One region of the Latilactobacillus parasakei genome, then DNA from elsewhere that is predicted to be linked to it. Evidence: riboswitches for the same ligand, from Rfam matches in the RefSeq annotation. Region 1 holds a riboswitch; each other region holds the start of a gene.

Region 1 (5,687 bases):
GGGATTTTTTACCTTACGAAATAGCATCACCAAAGAACGTCTTCATGAGACGTTCTTTTTTTGTCTTTGAAATTGCGCAAAATCTAGTTGCGTTATTCAGAGTCATCATCTATACTAGAATGAACGTTCTAATAAGAGGAGATTATCAGATGCGCACGAAAGAATTTGAAACAACAGCCGTCTTAGACAAAGCAATGCTCGTTTTTTGGCGCCAGGGATATGAACAAACGTCGATGCAAAACCTAGTCGACGAAATGGGCATCCATCGCCGTAGTATTTATGATACGTTTGGTGATAAGCACCAGCTATTTATCGAAGTCCTAGCGCATTACCACGATCAAATCACCACGACATTTAAGCAAATCATCAATGAGCATAGCGACCTTAGTAGTCGTTTGACAGCCATCTTTGAAACGTTCATTAACCATCCAGCGCAACAACCAGACGGCTGTTTAGTCGTTAATACGGCAACCGCGTTATCAACGTTAGAAGAAGACATTCAACAGCTCATTAACCGCTATTTACAGCAGGAACAAGCAATGCTGCAGCGATTACTGATTGAAGGGCAAGCTGAGTTGCAGTCTCCGATTAAGAGCGAGCTACTAGCCGCAACACTTCAAAATGCATTGGTTGGTATCCGTGTCATGGCTAAAGTAAATCCCGATTCAGAGGCATTATTAGCAATAGCACACCAAACACTTCAAATACTCCCATGGAAAGAGGCACTTTAAAATGAAAGCAACTCAAATTACAAACTATAGTAAAGATCTCAATGTGACAGTGAAGGAAATTGCCACCCCCAAACCCCAAGCTAACGAAGTACTCATCAAAGTTAGCTATGCCGCAGTCAATCCGTTAGATTTAATGAATATTCACGGCAGTGTTAAGTTGATTCAAGATTATTCGATGCCACTAACCCTTGGCAATGAAGTTGTCGGTGAAATCACTGCTATCGGCTCTAACGTAACGCCTTTTAAACCGGGTGATCTGGTTTACACCCGGCTACCACTTGCTAAGATTGGTGGTTTTGCAGAATACGTTGCGGTTAATGCCGACGCTATCTGGTATACACCTACCAATTTATCAGCTAAAGAGACCGTTGCTGTCCCCTTGACCGGTTTAACCGCTTATCAAGGTCTCACGGAAGAATTAGCTGTTGAAGCAGGGAAGACGATTTTCATTCCTGGTGGTTCTGGCAGTTTTGGCCAATTAGCCGTGCCAGTCGCTAAATCTTTAGGCTTAACAGTCATTGTCTCAGGGAACGCTGCAGCACGTGAGCATATTCTAGAATTAGGCGCTGATCAATACCTTGATTACCGGACAACCGATTATTGGGAAGTATTAAATGATGTCGATTACGTTATCGATACTCGTGGGGCTCAAGATATCGAACGTGAACTTTCAATTATGAAACCGGGTGGTCGCTTATTAAGTTTGGTGGCAGGCCCTAACAAACACTTTGCAATCACGCACCAATTACCTGCTTGGAAACGGCTCTTGTTTGGTTTAGTCGGTAAGAAATGGGATAAACTCGCTGCTAAAGCACAAGTTGACTACCGCTTCATCTTTGTGCGTTCGGATGGCCAGCAACTTAAAAAAGTCACTGAATTAGTTGAAAAACATCACATTACACCAGCTATCGATCCACACGATTTTGATCTTGATCACGTTCAAGATGCACTGGAATTGGTTGCTAATGGTAAATTAGCCGGTAAAGTTGTAATTCGACTAACTGACTAAAGTAAATCTAAAAAGCCCAGTTATTGGTATTTAACCAGTATCTGGGCTTTTTTAAATGGCCTGTGATAAATTCTAAAGTACTGTTTGGTGCCATTTTTAGCTAGTTCAAATAACCAAACAGTTCAATTAAATTTAATCTAGTTTTCAACATAAAAATAATCGATTACGGTAATTAAAGACGGTGTGGGGGACCTATTAAATAAAAAAAGATATTCTAGTTTACATAATATATATTATAGGAAGTATACGTTTATTTTAAAAGAGTGGCTGATTTTGACTTATTAAGCTGTATTTAAGTCCTTAATTTAGCAAATTCTTTTAGCAACGTTTTAAAATGCTTTAACTAAAACATCAACCGTTTAAAAAACTCAACTACGATTAACAAATCTCAATGCTAAATGACTGATCTGACCGCAGATTAAAACCATTTCCTAATCATTAATGATCAAAAACCACATGAAATTCATTAAATAACTCAAGATTGATTTATACAGCTGTAAAATCCGTAATTTTAAGGCTCAAATTGCTAATCATTAACCATAATCCGAGTTCAATAAAACGCTAATTTGATGCTCAAATCGGCCTAAGCATGCTATAAACGCTGTTATATCAACGTTTTAATAGGATAAAGGACCGTTAAACAGGCATTTTATTCGTTTTTAAATGGCTGCTACAAATGGCCTAAAAACTGACTTCTCGGGTTAGTGGTCAAAATTCGTCAAACAAGTGTTGTTAAAACCATAATTTTAACAACACTTGTAGTGTTCTCGCCGCTTTTTTGTTAAAATAACTATAATTCTCTATTAAGGTGGTTTCAATCATGGACCAACAACGTTATCTCGAACTATGTGAACAACGCTTGGCGGATCTTCCCGATTACGTCCGTAAATTTTATATTAATCGGCAAGCCAATGCATACTCCTCTGCAACGCTCTATCAATATCTCCAAGAATACATCCGCTTCTTCTCCTGGTTAATTGACGAACAAATCGTTGCTGTTCAAACGACTAAGGATATCCCCCTTGTCGCGCTTGATAAGATGAAATTAGAAGATATCGAACTCTATAAGATCTTTTTAATGAATAAACGAAAAGCAAATAATCATAAACTCTCCTTCCAGGCGGTCAATCGCTCTATCAACGCTTTGAATGCGCTCTGGTACTTCCTGACAATTGAAGCAGAACAAGCCGATGGTGAGCCTTATTTTTACCGTAACGTCATGAAAAAAGTCAAACTACTGAAATCTTCCGAGACAATGGCCACTCGTTCACGCCATATCGGTCAAAAGTTGCTCACCGGCGATAAAAAACATGACTTCATTACCTTTATGCAAGTCGACTATCCCAGTGCGCTCTCTAATCGCCAACTCGCTTCTTATACGCAAAATTGCGAACGGGATATTGCGATTTGCGTATTGGCACTTACTACCGGCATTCGTCTTTCCGAACTCGCCCAAGCTAACGTTTCTGATTTGAACCTCGAACAACTAACAATTACGGTTATCCGTAAGGGTGGTCAACAAGATACCGTGCCCATCGCACCTTGGGGCTTACCTTATCTGCAAGATTACGTTCAAATCCGACAACAGCGCTATTCTACCACTAACGAACGGGCCTTATTTGTCACAAAGTATCGCGGCCAAGCGAAGCGAATCAGTAACTATGCCATTGAAAAACTGGTAGCTAAGTACTCTGAAGCTTTTGGCGTTCGCCTAACGCCGCATAAATTCCGTCATACACTCGCAACCGATCTGATGTCAGCGACCCACAGCGAAACGATTGTGGCGACCCAATTGGGCCAAACAACCACGCAAGCCACCCATTTGTATACGCACGTAGTTGATGACGAACAGCGCTCGGCGATGGATAAGCTCGAATGAAGCTTGATTGCTTGACATCTTTGTTGTATCCGGTATACTGAAAACGTTCTTAAAATTTAAATATTAACCATCACAAAGGGGAGCCATTGGCTGAGAGTGATTAAATGATCAGACCCTTCGAACCTGTTTGTTAAGACAAGCGTAGGAATTGTGATGGAGTTGAGACTTTAACTCCTTTTTTGTGTTGGTTAACCAAGAAAAGGGGTTATTTTTATGCAACATCAACGGTTATTGATTCAAATTGAAGGGGCCATTATCGCAGCGTTTGCGATGGCACTCGAGTATATTCCTCATACAGTAGGACCTTCAGCGATTGAAGTTTCCTTTGGGATTATCCCTATTATTATCTATAGTCTCCGTCGCGGCGTCGCTGCTGGGATGGTTTCGGGTTTAATCTGGGGCCTTTTAGACCTCGTCTTACGCGGACTTGGTAACGGGAGTGTTCTCAACGTTTGGCAAGGATTACTAGAATTTACGATTGCCTTCATGGTCGTTGGCCTAGCTGGCGTTTTACAAAAACCAGTTCAAGCAAGTATCCAACAAAATACCAAAGTAAAAACGATTGCGCTCCTTTGGTCCGCAGCTTTCATTGGTACTTTCGCCAAATACTTCTGCCACTTCTTAGCTGGGGCCATCTACTGGGGCTCATACGCACCTAAAGGAATGAATGCTTGGCTCTATTCGTTAACCGTAAATGGCGGCAGTTTCGTTGCCGGCTTCATCTTAAATGGTATCGTCTTTGGGATTTTATTGGCGATGATTCCGAAATTATATCTCCCAAAAGATATGTTTTTAAAAGTCCAATCTGAAAAATAATTAACAACAAAAAAGAGGCCCTTAGCGGCCTCTTTTTTTAATGGTCATTTCTAGCACGTAATGCGTATAAAATCGAAACTGTGTCGACAACTTCTTGGAATAAAGCACCAATTAAAGCTGGTACGACACCGGTACTAGCAATCAACATCAATCCGATACAGATGAAGATCCCAATCAAAACGGACTGGCGCGCAACCCGCATTGTGTCTCGTGCAATCGTGATGGCGCGACTAACCCGACTCAAATCATCCTTTAAGATGACAACATCTGCTGATTCACTCGCTGCTGTGGCACCGTGAGCACCCATCGCAATTCCGACATCGGCACTCGCCAAGGATGGTGCATCGTTAACACCGTCGCCAACCATGATTATCGGCCGCTGCTCCGGCGCAACATTATTGATGAGTCGAATTTTATCGGCAGGCAAACACCCAGCGTGAACTTCATCAATGCCGACTTGAGCCGCAATCTCTTTAGCGGTTGTCGCCTGATCACCTGTGAGCATCATTAAGCGCTGTAAACCGAGCTGATGAAGCGTTGACATCGTTTGAGGTGCTTCCTGGCGAAGATGGTCGATAAACGTGATATAGCCCGCATAACGCCCGTCAATGCCAATGTAGACAGTTGTCTGTGTCTGGGGTTGTTTAGCTTGGTTAGGCGCCACAAATTCAAATTTGCCGACTTGAACCGTCTGTCCAGATGCTAATTGGGCGGTTACACCAGCACCCGTCATTTCTTTTAAACTAGTAATCTCTAATAATCGCGCTGCTGGGACGACTTGTAGTAAAGAACGCGCCAGAATATGCGCCGAAGCCTGCTCAGCACTGGCTGCTAAACGACATAACTCCGATGGTTTAATATCAATCTCCGGTACGACTTGATCCACGGTTAATTGGCCATTCGTAATCGTGCCGGTCTTATCAAAAGCAGCCGATTTGGCCAGCGCCAATTTTTCAATCGTCGTCCCCGTTTTGACGATAATCCCATTCCGGCTGGCACGACTCATACCTGAGATAAGCGCAATCGGTGCCGCGAGAATCAACGGGCATGGCGACGCGACCACCAAGACCTCGGCAAAGCGCACAGGGTCTTTTGAAAGCCACCACGCTACACCCGCAATCAAATACGCCACTAATGTAAACGGCACGGCATAGCGATCCGCTAAACGCACAAAATGAGCGGGTTGCGCTGCTGAGCTTTCAACCAGTTTAACAATTGCTTGATACTGACTGTTAATAGCCAATTGATCGAC
Region 2 (5,687 bases), 140 kb from region 1:
TCAATCCGCCACATTGTGGAACGGATTGAAGGCCGGATTATCTTCGCAACTTTCGCTTCTAATATTTCACGGGTCTCACAAGCAACTGATGCAGCGATTGCTAATGGTCGGAAGATTGCGGTCTTCGGTCGTAGTATGGAAGCTGCCGTTGTTAATGGTCGTGAATTAGGTTATTTAAATATTCCTGATGAAGCACTAGTTGATGCAAGTCAACTTAACTCATTACCTGCTGATAAAGTGATGATTATCTGTACGGGTTCTCAAGGTGAACCAATGGCTGCTTTGAGCCGGATTGCTAACGGTACTCACCGTCAGATTTCAATCCAACCTGGCGATACAGTTGTTTTCTCAAGTAATCCAATTCCTGGGAATACAACAAGTGTTAACCACGTTATCAATAAGCTTTCTGAAGCAGGCGCTGAAGTTATCCATGGTAAGGTCAACAACATTCATACTTCTGGTCATGGTGGCCAAGAAGAACAAAAATTAATGTTGCGTTTGATGAAACCTAAGTTCTTCATGCCTTGTCATGGTGAATACCGGATGCAAAAGATTCATACCGAACTCGCCCAACAATGTGGCGTTGAACCAGATAATTGTTTCATCCTTGAAAATGGTGATGTCTTAGCCTTAACCGCTGACTCAGCACATGTTGCTGGCCATTTCAGTGCCGATGACGTTTATGTTGATGGTAACGGGATTGGTGATATCGGTAATGTTGTCCTTCGCGATCGTAAAATGCTTTCTGAAGAAGGCTTAGTCGTGGTTGTCGCAACTATTAACTTCGGTGAGAAAAACATTCTCGCCGGTCCTGATATCCTTTCACGGGGATTTGTCTATATGCGTGAATCTGGTGAATTGATCAGCGAAGCTCAACGACGGGTTTTCAGAATGATCGTCAACACGTTTAATGCTAACGACAAGGTCACTGAAAGCCAAGTCCGAGAAGCAATTATTGACGGCCTTCAAGATTTCTTATTTGAAAAGACGGAACGTCATCCAATGATTTTACCAATGATCATTCAAAGTAACGAATAAAACCTTTAAGGGCGATACAAACTCACGTTTGTATCGCCCTTTTTTTAAATTCTTATCAAAAATTTAGGTAGCAAAACTTGTCATTTCCCGCTATAATATACACCGAATATCTTTTCTGAAAGGGGGTATCCGAATGGCTGATACGCCACATTTTTATATTATTTTAAATCAAGTTGCTGGTACTGGCCAAGCCCAGAAGATTTGGCCGCAGATTGAAACCGTCCTCAAGCAACGCGGCATTTCATACGAACTACAAATTTCTAGCTATCCCGGCCATACCACTCGGATTGCCTACCAATTTGCCCGCTTTAAACGAACCAATCAAGTTTTACTGATTGTCGGTGGTAATGGCACTTTAAACCAAGCGATTAATGGCGTCCAAAGCGCCGGTAAAACCGACATTCCTATTGCGTATTTACCTTGCGGTTCTGGCAATGATTTCGCTCGCGGAATTGGCTTAAATAGCGACCCACTGCAAGCTCTCGAACAGATTCTTGCAACTACCGCCCCCGTCAATATCGATTTGGGTGTCTATCACGATGCCCTCAAAGACGAGACCGGTTATTTCGTCAACAATGTCGGTATTGGTTTTGACGCTTCCGTTGTCAGTATCACCAATAACTCTAAAAGCAAACGCTTCTTAAATAAGTTTCATATCGGCTCCCTATCTTACGTCTTCTCGCTAATCCAAGCCTTCACCTCACAAGATGCCTTCCAAGTGACAGTTAAGACCAACGGCACTGTTAAAAACTTCAGCCGTGGTTTTTTAGTCACGACGACAAATCATCCTTACTTTGGCGGTGGTGTTCCAATTATGCCTTCTGCACGCGTCGATGATCAAAAGCTCGACCTCGTGGTGATTGAAAAGCTGAACGTTTTCTTCTTCTGCTACCTATTCATCATGATGCTGATGGGCAAACATACCCGCTATAAGGCGGTCCATCATTTTAGAACTGACGATCTTATCGTTCGAACCCAAACGTTAGAATTTGGCCAAGTTGATGGTGAAGAAATGGGCAGTCGCGCATTTGATATGCACTTTACCGTCACATCTCAACCCTTCTGGCTAACAACAGCCAAAACAGAACAATTCAAATAAACCGCTACAATCTAAAAAAGAGCAACGCATTTAGCGTTGCTCTTTTTTATTATTTGTAAAAATCAGCTTGAACTCGTTTAAAAATCGTTGTTTCCTTTAATTTAAACAAGAATAACCAAGCGATTAGGCTGCCCAAAATGGCACCGCCAAAAAAGCGTGGTGTGTAAACGAACCAAAATAAACCGTTAGCACTGCCGGTAAACCAAATCATAACGGGATAAGAAAGCAATGAGCCGATTAAACCCGTTCCTAGAATTTCACCCGCAATTGCCCAGCCAATATGCCCGCCATACCGGTAACCAAGGCCAGCTAATAAAGCGCCGAAGAAAGCCCCCGTTAAGGCTAAAGGTGGAATCCCCAGTAACATCATTCTTAAAACGGCCGTCACTAACGCCATTACGGTTGCATAAATTGGCCCCATCAACACTGCCGCTGTAACGTTCAGAACACTCGACATCGGTGCCATGCCTTCAATGCGAAATAACGGCGATAAAACGACATCTAGTGCAATCATCATCGAAAGGATGGTTAATCGCTTCGTTCGGCTATTGTTCATCGTATTCGTCCCCGCGCAACCATTGTTCCTTGCGATTAGCCATCTCCCAAAAATGATATTCCAATTGGCTGCTACGAACAAACGCCTGCACCATTTTAACCTGATCTTCCGCTGAGCTTGCTGCATACAAGCGGTTTAAAACAATGCCCATCATTTGAATTTCATCCTGCAATTCAGCCTTTGTATAAGTTTCAATCCAGCGTTGATAATATGGATTAGGTGAAGCAGGCCGTTGGCTTAAAGTCATTCCGATATCACCGTATAACCAAGCACAAGGGTATAAGCCAGCCGCAGCAATTGCGGGGTTATCCGCAAATAATTGCCGATACATATGAGCAATATAGTGATCAGTTGTCGGCGCAACAGGGGTCGCTTGAACCTCATCATCCGTTATTTTTAAAGCTTCAAAGAATTGTTCCCGAATAATCATTTCACCATCTTTCAAACCAGTTGCGCTTAGTGTCATCAACGCTTTTAATTCTTGATCCTGACAGCGATCGGCGACGATTTGATGTAACTTTCTGAAATGACGAAGATAATAATGATCTTGAATCAAATAATACCGAAATATCTTCTCTGGTAGCGTCCCCGCTTGCAGTTGAACGATAAACGGATGCCGTAAACTACCTTCCCAATATGGTGCGACTTTCTTACGAACGATACTTGTAAATGACATGTTGCCCCTCCTATTAATTCACTTCTGGGGCCGCTTTACAAGCACTCAAAATACCCGCCAATTAAGAATTGACGGGTACCAAAATAAGCACGTTTATAAACAAACGACACGACATTTCCCTGCGCTAGTACTAACTATATCAGGTTCAATGGGTATAATCTCAGCTCTTAGGCACCCCAGATGCGTTATTCAATTGTGGCTCTATTATAGCATGGATGTAAGCGGTTGTTCATTAGAATTATCATAGAAAACTAAAAACTATTGATTACCTATTTTTCTCCATAACGAAGTTGGTCAATAAAACACCTTGCCGTGCTACTTGTTGTTCTCGAATCACTTGATAGCCCCGACTTTCAAAGAACGGTCTGGCCGTAATCGAAGCATGTGTGACAACTCGGCATGCAACAGCTTGCTCGAGCTGATGACAGATAGCAGTCGCAACGCCTCTTCTTTGATAATCGGCATGGACAAATAACCGATCGAGATAGCCAGCTTGATCAATATCTCCAAAACCAATCAGGTTATCATTTTCAAGTGCGACAACACTGAAATGTGATTGCAGCGATTGATCCCACTGCTTTAAATCAGGCTCACCAGTGGCCCATACAGCCAACTGCGCTTTCGTATAATCGCCAGCATTCACTGTATGCACTGTCTTATAAAACAGTTCTGCCACTGCTTGACAATCCGCCTGCTGATAGCGTCTAATCTCCAATTATTTAGCCCCTCTTTAATCTTTTTCTTCTTCATGTCTTATTGTAATCGCCATTTGTTTCTCCTAGTAATAATGCTTTTAATTTTTAAAAAATATCTGGTTTATTGAAGTTTAAAATAGGGTTGAAATTCCACTGGTGCTGCATCTTGCGCAACCCATCGATTAGGGAGCTCGGCTGATGCGCTTGGCTGCTCTTTTGCAGTGATTAAATAGCGGCAATCAATGTGCATGTGGGCTGCTTGCTTTTTCACTGGATTCTCCGGAATTGTAATTAAATTAGCGTCCACCAACTGCGCTTGTTCCCCGACTAGCCCGGTTTCCTCTAGTAATTCCCGCAGAGCGGTTTGACCTGGCGTTTCAGACAGTTCAACATGCCCCGCTGGTAATAACCATTGCTGCAAGTATGGATGGCGCACCATCAACAACTGATTGTTTTTAAAAACAAGTGCACTAGCCGATAAATGATATTGATCGTTGACTCCCCGATAAAGCGGGGCTGTTTGGTGCGCCATTAATTCGTTAATCATCTGATATTTTGGCGGATCATTAAACGCTGCCGATTGCTCAGCTAGCCGCTGAATTTGCGTTAACAAATCGTTCATGAGCGGACCGCCATTAATAGATCTGCTTGCTGATAACCTTTGAATAAATTGATCATTTTATGCGTTGCCAAAACATCGTGCACGCGCAGAATACGGGCCCCCTGCTCAACCATCAATTGTTCCAATAACAGCGTCGAGGTTAAGCGTTCTGCCATCGGATAATCAAATTTGCTTTCCATAAAGCTTTTCCGAGAAATCCCCGCCATAATTGGCGCGCGGTATTTCATCGTTGGTTGAATGCTATTGAGTTTAAAGAGATCCAGTGACGCTGTATTTTTAGCGTGTGAAAACCCAACGCCAGGATCCAAAGCAATTTGTTGACGTGTTAACCCGGCCGCCTCTAGGCTCGCTAATGTTTCTTGGTAAAATTGATCAAGCGTTTCAAAAACATCATTTTGATAATGACGGCCATTATACATCGTGACCACCGCGGGCCGATGGTTGGCGACGACTTCGAGCTTAGCCGCTTTATTAAAACCATCGATATCATTCAAAATTGGTACCCCGCTTGTGACTGCCCGTTGCATAACATCCGCATTATTGGTATCAACTGCCAACACCGCGTTGGGCCATTCCTGTTGCACTGCCGCAATCACGGGCGCGATCCGTTGCCATTCTTCATCCGGCGTAATTTCTTGATAACCTGGGCGCGTTGATTTGCCCCCAACTTCAATCACCGCGGCACCATTGGCCAAATCAGCCTCAATTTTCGTCATAATCTGGCCCAGCGCTTGGCTCGGTTGCCCGTCGTAAAAAGAATCCGGTGTACAGTTAATAATCGCATAGACAACCGGGTCAACAGTTAAATCGAACTTGAAACCAGGGCCGGTCCATAAAATTTGCTTAGCGTGCCAAATTTGTGTCAATTGCACATTTGGTTGTCCAAAATATTGTGCCCATTTTCGCTGTAACACCGCTAGTTGAAAAAGACTAAATTGCCCAAACCATTGTTGATCCAACTGCTGAATTAGACAATGACTGGCTAAACAAAGTCGCTGTAA
Region 3 (5,687 bases), 1.1 Mb from region 1:
CAGTCACAATCGGTGATAATGTTTTCTTTGGTCCCCGAGTTGGTCTATACACCGCCGGTCACCCAATCTCAGCACAAGGCCGTCGTGATGATTTAGAATATGGCAAACCAATCACAATTGGTAACGATGTCTGGCTGGGCGGCAATACGGTCGTTAATCCGGGAGTGACAATTGGCAACAATGTCGTGATTGGTTCCGGCTCAGTGGTCACAAAAGATATTCCGGATAATGTTATCGCAGTCGGGAATCCCTGCCGTGTATTACGACCAATTGATCAAGCCGAAGAGGATTATTGGGCCCGCGAAAAAGAACAGTATTTTGCAGAAATCGCTAACGATTAATTTTCCGATGACCTACAACTTGAGCAAGACAGAATAAAATTAACCAGAGGCAGATCATCAAAAGAACAGTTGTTCCTAGGGGGAAATCAAAGCGCTGCAAGCCATAATAAGCAATTGCCCCTAAAAGCCAACCACTAAAGTTGACGGCGATTGGCAATCGACGGTAGAAGTAATTGAAGAAGACAATCGTGTAGAGTGGTGTGAAGGCTGCGCTAATGAGTGTGAGAAAGAGTTCATATTTGAAGAGTTGTTGATTAGCGATTAAGCCCAAACCAATCAATGTGACGATGATCCCTAAGCCATTTTCTGGATAACGGATTTTAGGGAACAGGTTTTTGAGATTAACGCCAGCAGAATAGGCATCCAAAAAGGTCGTCGTAATAGTCGAGAAGATGATGATAAATAAAATTAAAAAACCGAAGCGACTAGTTGCTAGAAACTGATTAAAATCAGTATAGCCAGTCGTAATAACGGTTAAAAAGCCTAAGAAAAACATCATTAGACTACCAAGAAAGTAGCCGCTAGTACTCCATAAAGAGAGTGCTAGTGGCTTTTTTGAGTCCTTGGTATAATCGGCAATTAACGGTAGCCAAGAAAGGGCCATCGCAATGCTGAGCTCGATGGCAGTCCCGAAGCTCAGCGGATTGGCGCTCAGATGAGTGGCGTGACCAGTAAATTGACTGAGTTGCCAAAAAAGGCCCAGACAAGCAATCACTAAGAGCAATACGATGGTATTATTCAGCTTGAAAAAGAACTGCGTTTTAATTGCCAACCAAAAAATAATTAAGCCAGCCACAATGATGGCATTTATCAGATAACTGAGGTGGGTCAGCTTGAGTTGCTGCATCGCTTGGGCGGCATTGGCAATCATAATCCCCGTCCAACCAACTAATTGAATGACGTTTAAAATCGCAAAGAGGATAAAACCGATTTTACCGTAAATTGGGGCTGTCAACTCAATCGCGTTTTGATGACGCGTGCCACCGAGAAAACTAGCCGGTAATAGCAATAAAAAGGCACCAATCAGGTGACCAATGATAATGGCTAGACTGCCTTTGACGAGACCAAGGGGCGCAATGAGTGTCCCAGTGATGATTTCCGCAATTGAAATAGCCGCGCCAAACCAGAGTAGGAATTGATTATGATTAACTTTCATGATTATTCCCTTCTGAGCTCTGCCAAGGTTGGTTTAATAGTTGGATTGCTTGGGGAATATTTTTAGCCTGTGTAATAGCGGAAATCACGGCTGCCCCCGCAACACCGGTCCCAGCAACTTGTTGGCAGTTTTTTAAACTAATGCCCCCAATTGCAACAACCGGTAACTGGCTGAGTTGCGTGAATGTTTTTAGTTGTGCTAAACCGAGTGGTGTTTTGGCGTCTTCCTTAGAGTTTGTTGGGAAGATGGGGCCTACACCAATATAATCAAGCGTTGCTTGTTGATGACTGCTCAGAATTTCTTGAGCAGTATGACAGGATAATCCGGTAATTAGGCCATGTTGTTTGGCGACTTCAATTTTAGGCCATGGTTGATCGGATTGCCCAACGTGGAGTCCGTCTGCTTGTAAATCTAAAGCTAATTCTAAGCGATCATCGATAATAAAAGGTACGTGATAAGTGTGACAAAGTGCTTGCGCCTTTTGGGCGTAGTCGTACCGCATTGCGTCAGTTGGTAAGCTATTTGGGCCCTTATCTCTGAATTGAAAGCAAGTAATTCCGGCTTGTAAAGCCTGCTCAAGTATAGGTAAAAAGTTTTCTCGACCGGTATCTTGTGTACCAGCTACTAAATAAGTTTGGAGTATTTCCTGGGCAATATTAGTCATGTTCAACCTCCTGATAAGCCCAATGATTTGTGGGGCCGTGACCGTGGCCGACCGCAATTGGATTGGCAATGGCCGCTTGAATGAAGGCTTTACTAATCTGAATGGCTTTTTTGAGTGGGACTTTTTTAGCTAGCTCGGCGGTTAGACAAGCCGAGAAGGTGTCACCAGTGCCGTGGGTGCGAACGGTAGCAATTCGTGGTGTATTTAACCAGTCATCACTGCCATCAGCGTAGAGAACGTAATCACAGGCTTGGTCACTATTATCGAGATGGCCACCTTTAATGATGATATTTTTAGCACCCATTTTTTGCAGTTGCGTTGCGGCGATTTTAAAATCGGCAGTTGTTTGAATTTTTTGACCGGTTAACACCTCTGCTTCTGGTAGGTTAGGCGTTAAGACAGTTGCTAAAGGTAAGAGTTCTGATCGTAGGGTGTCAATGGCGGAATCTGCTAGTAGAGAAGCACCGCCTTTTGCAATCATAACCGGATCGAGTGTTAAGGGGCCAAAGTCGAAGCGCCGGAGGTTTTGGGCAACGACGGCGACGTGTTCAGCATCGGCGAGCATGCCCGTTTTACAGGCTCGGATCTTAAAATCGGCTGCGAGCGATTCAAACTGTTTGGTGACTAGTTCGAGCGGTAGCGGGAAACTATCTTGAACGCCAATTGTATTTTGGGCCGTAATTGCGACGACCACGTTGGTGGCAAAGACGTGGCGTTCTTGGATGGTTTTAATGTCGGCTTGCATACCGGCGCCGCCACCACTATCTGAACCAGCGATTGTTAATGCTTGTGGGAAATTATTCATGAGTTAAGACCTCCGTGACTTGTGCATGGTTTTGAATCTCAGTTGCTGTAATGTTAAATAAACGGTCTAATAATTGCGGATAAAAAGAACCAGGTAAAGGCGTTGGCATTGATTCGGCGACTAATTGTCCGGCAACGGCAAAGGTCGTTGCTGCGTCGATGGCCGCTTGGTAAGGATTGTCAGGGCTAACGGCGACAAACGCGGCGCAAAGACCAGTTAGCATATCGCCAGAGCCAACGTGGACTTGGAAAAGTGGCGTGCCATTGGCAACTTTAGTCGTGTGATGACCATCAGTGATGATATCGGTTGGACCTGAAAGTAAAATGGTTGTTTGCTGTTTTTTGGCCGCTGTTCGAGCAACTTTTACGAGATCAATCTCGCCGGTACCGGCATCAATACCATTCGCCTGCCAGTCTAAACCAGCTAGATAAGCAATCTCACCCGCATTTCCGCGGATAATTTTGGGTGTCCCCAGTGCCAAGAGTTCATTGATAATTTTCTGACGATAATGAATTGAACCAACTGCGACCGGATCGATGACGACGGGTTTAGCTTGCCGATAAGCTTCAGCCATTAAAGTCTTCATTTGGTGAATGGGTCCAGCGGATAGTGTCCCAATATTGATGCTGAGTGCCTGCGCAATAGCGACCATTTCTGGAGCCTCTTCAGGATCACTAGACATAATCGGGGATGCACCAATTATATTTTGAACATTGGCGACTTGATCGACCGTGACGCCGTTTGCGACGTTGGTGATAATCGGATTAGCTTGTTTTATCTGATCTAACAGTGTCTTTGACATGCAAATAACCTCCCTTAAAATCAAAAAAACCACTTTTGGATGCACGAATGCATAGAAAAGTGGTGTTGGTTTAATAGAGAAAGGCACTTTCCTACGCAAGTCTGAACTTACAGGTTCAAAGGGATCAGGTTGTACAAACCTATCTCAGTTCTTCTAAGAACACCCCTAGTGCAAAGCGATTAAATTGTACCTTCAGTATACGGCAAATCATTATTTTTGCAACCGTTTTAATTTTAAGGTAATAATTAATGTCGTTATACGGTATAGACCAAAATATTTTTGGGTTAAGAAACCGCTTTATCCCTTACTCTTAAAGGTCTATACCAACTATTAAGCGCTTGCTTATCGTTTGCATTAATGATTTAATATTGTTAACGAAATAAATGAATGGAGAACACCTTATGAAGAATTACTTACAACGAATGGGTCGTTCATTAATGTTGCCTGTTGCTGTATTACCAGCAGCTGCAATTTTGATGGGGATTGCTAACTGGGTTGGCAATGGCGATTCAAATGCAAACGTCTTTACAATTTTCCTAGCAGCTGGTGGCGGCGCAATTTTAAACAACTTGCCATTATTATTTGCCGTTGGTCTAGCCCTAGGAATGTCTAAGGATCAGGATGGGGCAGCCGCACTTGCTGGTTTAGTCGCTTTCTTAGTCCCTAAGACAATTTTAGCACCTGCCTCAATTCAAGCGATGCAAGGTTTATCAGATATCGCTAAGGTGAACCCAGCCTTTGGTAAAATCGAAGGTAATGTTTTAATCGGGATTATCGCCGGTTTAATTGCAGCTGCAATGTACAATCGTTTCCACAATGTGAAGTTGCCAATGGCGCTTTCCTTCTTTAGTGGTAAACGATTGGTGCCAATTATGGCCGCAACAGCAATGATGGTTGTTTCAGCAATCTTGTACTTTGTTTGGCCAGCTGTCTTTACTGTTTTAGTATCATTTGGTGAAGCAATTTCAAAACTAGGCTGGGTTGGTGCCGGTCTATACGGTTTCTTCAACCGTTTATTGATTCCAACCGGATTACATCACGCCTTGAACTCAGTGTTCTGGTTTGATGTTGCTAACATTAACGATATCGGTAATTTCTTGGGCGGTGCGAAATCACTTGCTGCCGGAACAGCCGTGATTGGTAAAACAGGGATGTACCAAGCTGGTTTCTTCCCAGTCATGATGTTTGGGTTACCTGCTGGTGCCTACGCAATTTACAAGAACGCTCGCCCAGAACGTCGTAAAGCAACAGCTTCATTGATGTTAGCTGCTGGCTTTGCGTCATTCTTTACAGGGGTCACAGAACCACTTGAATTCTCATTTATGTTTGTGGCATGGCCACTCTACGTTCTACATGCAGTATTCACAGGGATTTCATTAGCCGTTGCTGCTTTCTTCCACTGGACAGCCGGCTTTGCATTTAGTGCTGGTTTAGTCGATTATGTTTTAAGTTTGAAAAATCCAGTCGCCAACCAACCATTGATGTTATTGGTTGAAGGCTTAGTCATGGCAGCTATTTACTACTTCGGTTTCAACTTTGCCATCAAGAAATTCAACTTGATGACACCGGGTCGCGAAGCAGATGATGCTGTTGATGAAGATACTGCCGGTGTCGAAACAGATGCTGCTGATGACAAGTTCATGGTCCAAGCAAAACGGATCTACGCTGCAATTGGTGGTAAAGACAATATCAAAGTAATCGATAACTGTACGACACGTTTGCGTCTACAATTAGAAGATACAGCCAACGTTAACCAACCGGCTATTAAGGCCGCTGGTGCCGCTGGGATTAACGTCTTAGACAAAACCAATATTCAAATTATTATTGGGACAGAAGTCCAATTTGTCGCTGATGCCTTGAAAGAACTTTATAACCACAACACACCAATCGCAACCAGCGCACCAGAACCAGCTGCTGCA

Evidence for each region. Region 1 has a riboswitch for thiamine pyrophosphate ahead of thiT (energy-coupled thiamine transporter ThiT). Riboswitches for the same ligand answer to the same signal wherever they lie in the genome.
Region 2: linked by a shared signal. The riboswitch ahead of tenA (thiaminase II) and the one ahead of thiT (energy-coupled thiamine transporter ThiT) in region 1 are both predicted to bind thiamine pyrophosphate.
Region 3: linked by a shared signal. The riboswitch ahead of thiM (hydroxyethylthiazole kinase) and the one ahead of thiT (energy-coupled thiamine transporter ThiT) in region 1 are both predicted to bind thiamine pyrophosphate.

The regions. Positions count from the first base shown of each region.
Region 1 is NZ_CP186861.1:319,864-325,550, reverse strand. It holds gene ACPBEH_RS01620 (DegV family protein) at 1-24, shown strand, start outside; gene ACPBEH_RS01615 (TetR/AcrR family transcriptional regulator) at 150-731, shown strand; gene ACPBEH_RS01610 (NADP-dependent oxidoreductase) at 733-1,740, shown strand; gene xerS (tyrosine recombinase XerS) at 2,561-3,619, shown strand; TPP riboswitch at 3,686-3,784, shown strand; gene thiT (energy-coupled thiamine transporter ThiT) at 3,833-4,435, shown strand; gene ACPBEH_RS01595 (heavy metal translocating P-type ATPase) at 4,473-5,687, opposite strand, start outside.
Region 2 is NZ_CP186861.1:178,503-184,189, reverse strand. It holds gene rnjA (ribonuclease J1) at 1-1,038, shown strand, start outside; gene ACPBEH_RS00960 (diacylglycerol/lipid kinase family protein) at 1,172-2,137, shown strand; gene thiW (energy coupling factor transporter S component ThiW) at 2,187-2,693, opposite strand; gene tenA (thiaminase II) at 2,683-3,369, opposite strand; TPP riboswitch at 3,469-3,558, opposite strand; gene ACPBEH_RS00945 (GNAT family N-acetyltransferase) at 3,635-4,084, opposite strand; gene ACPBEH_RS00940 (NUDIX hydrolase) at 4,186-4,686, opposite strand; gene folP (dihydropteroate synthase) at 4,683-5,687, opposite strand, start outside.
Region 3 is NZ_CP186861.1:1,484,794-1,490,480, reverse strand. It holds gene ACPBEH_RS07505 (sugar O-acetyltransferase) at 1-341, shown strand, start outside; gene ACPBEH_RS07500 (putative hydroxymethylpyrimidine transporter CytX) at 331-1,497, opposite strand; gene thiE (thiamine phosphate synthase) at 1,487-2,161, opposite strand; gene thiD (bifunctional hydroxymethylpyrimidine kinase/phosphomethylpyrimidine kinase) at 2,154-2,966, opposite strand; gene thiM (hydroxyethylthiazole kinase) at 2,959-3,768, opposite strand; TPP riboswitch at 3,840-3,945, opposite strand; gene nagE (N-acetylglucosamine-specific PTS transporter subunit IIBC) at 4,170-5,687, shown strand, end outside.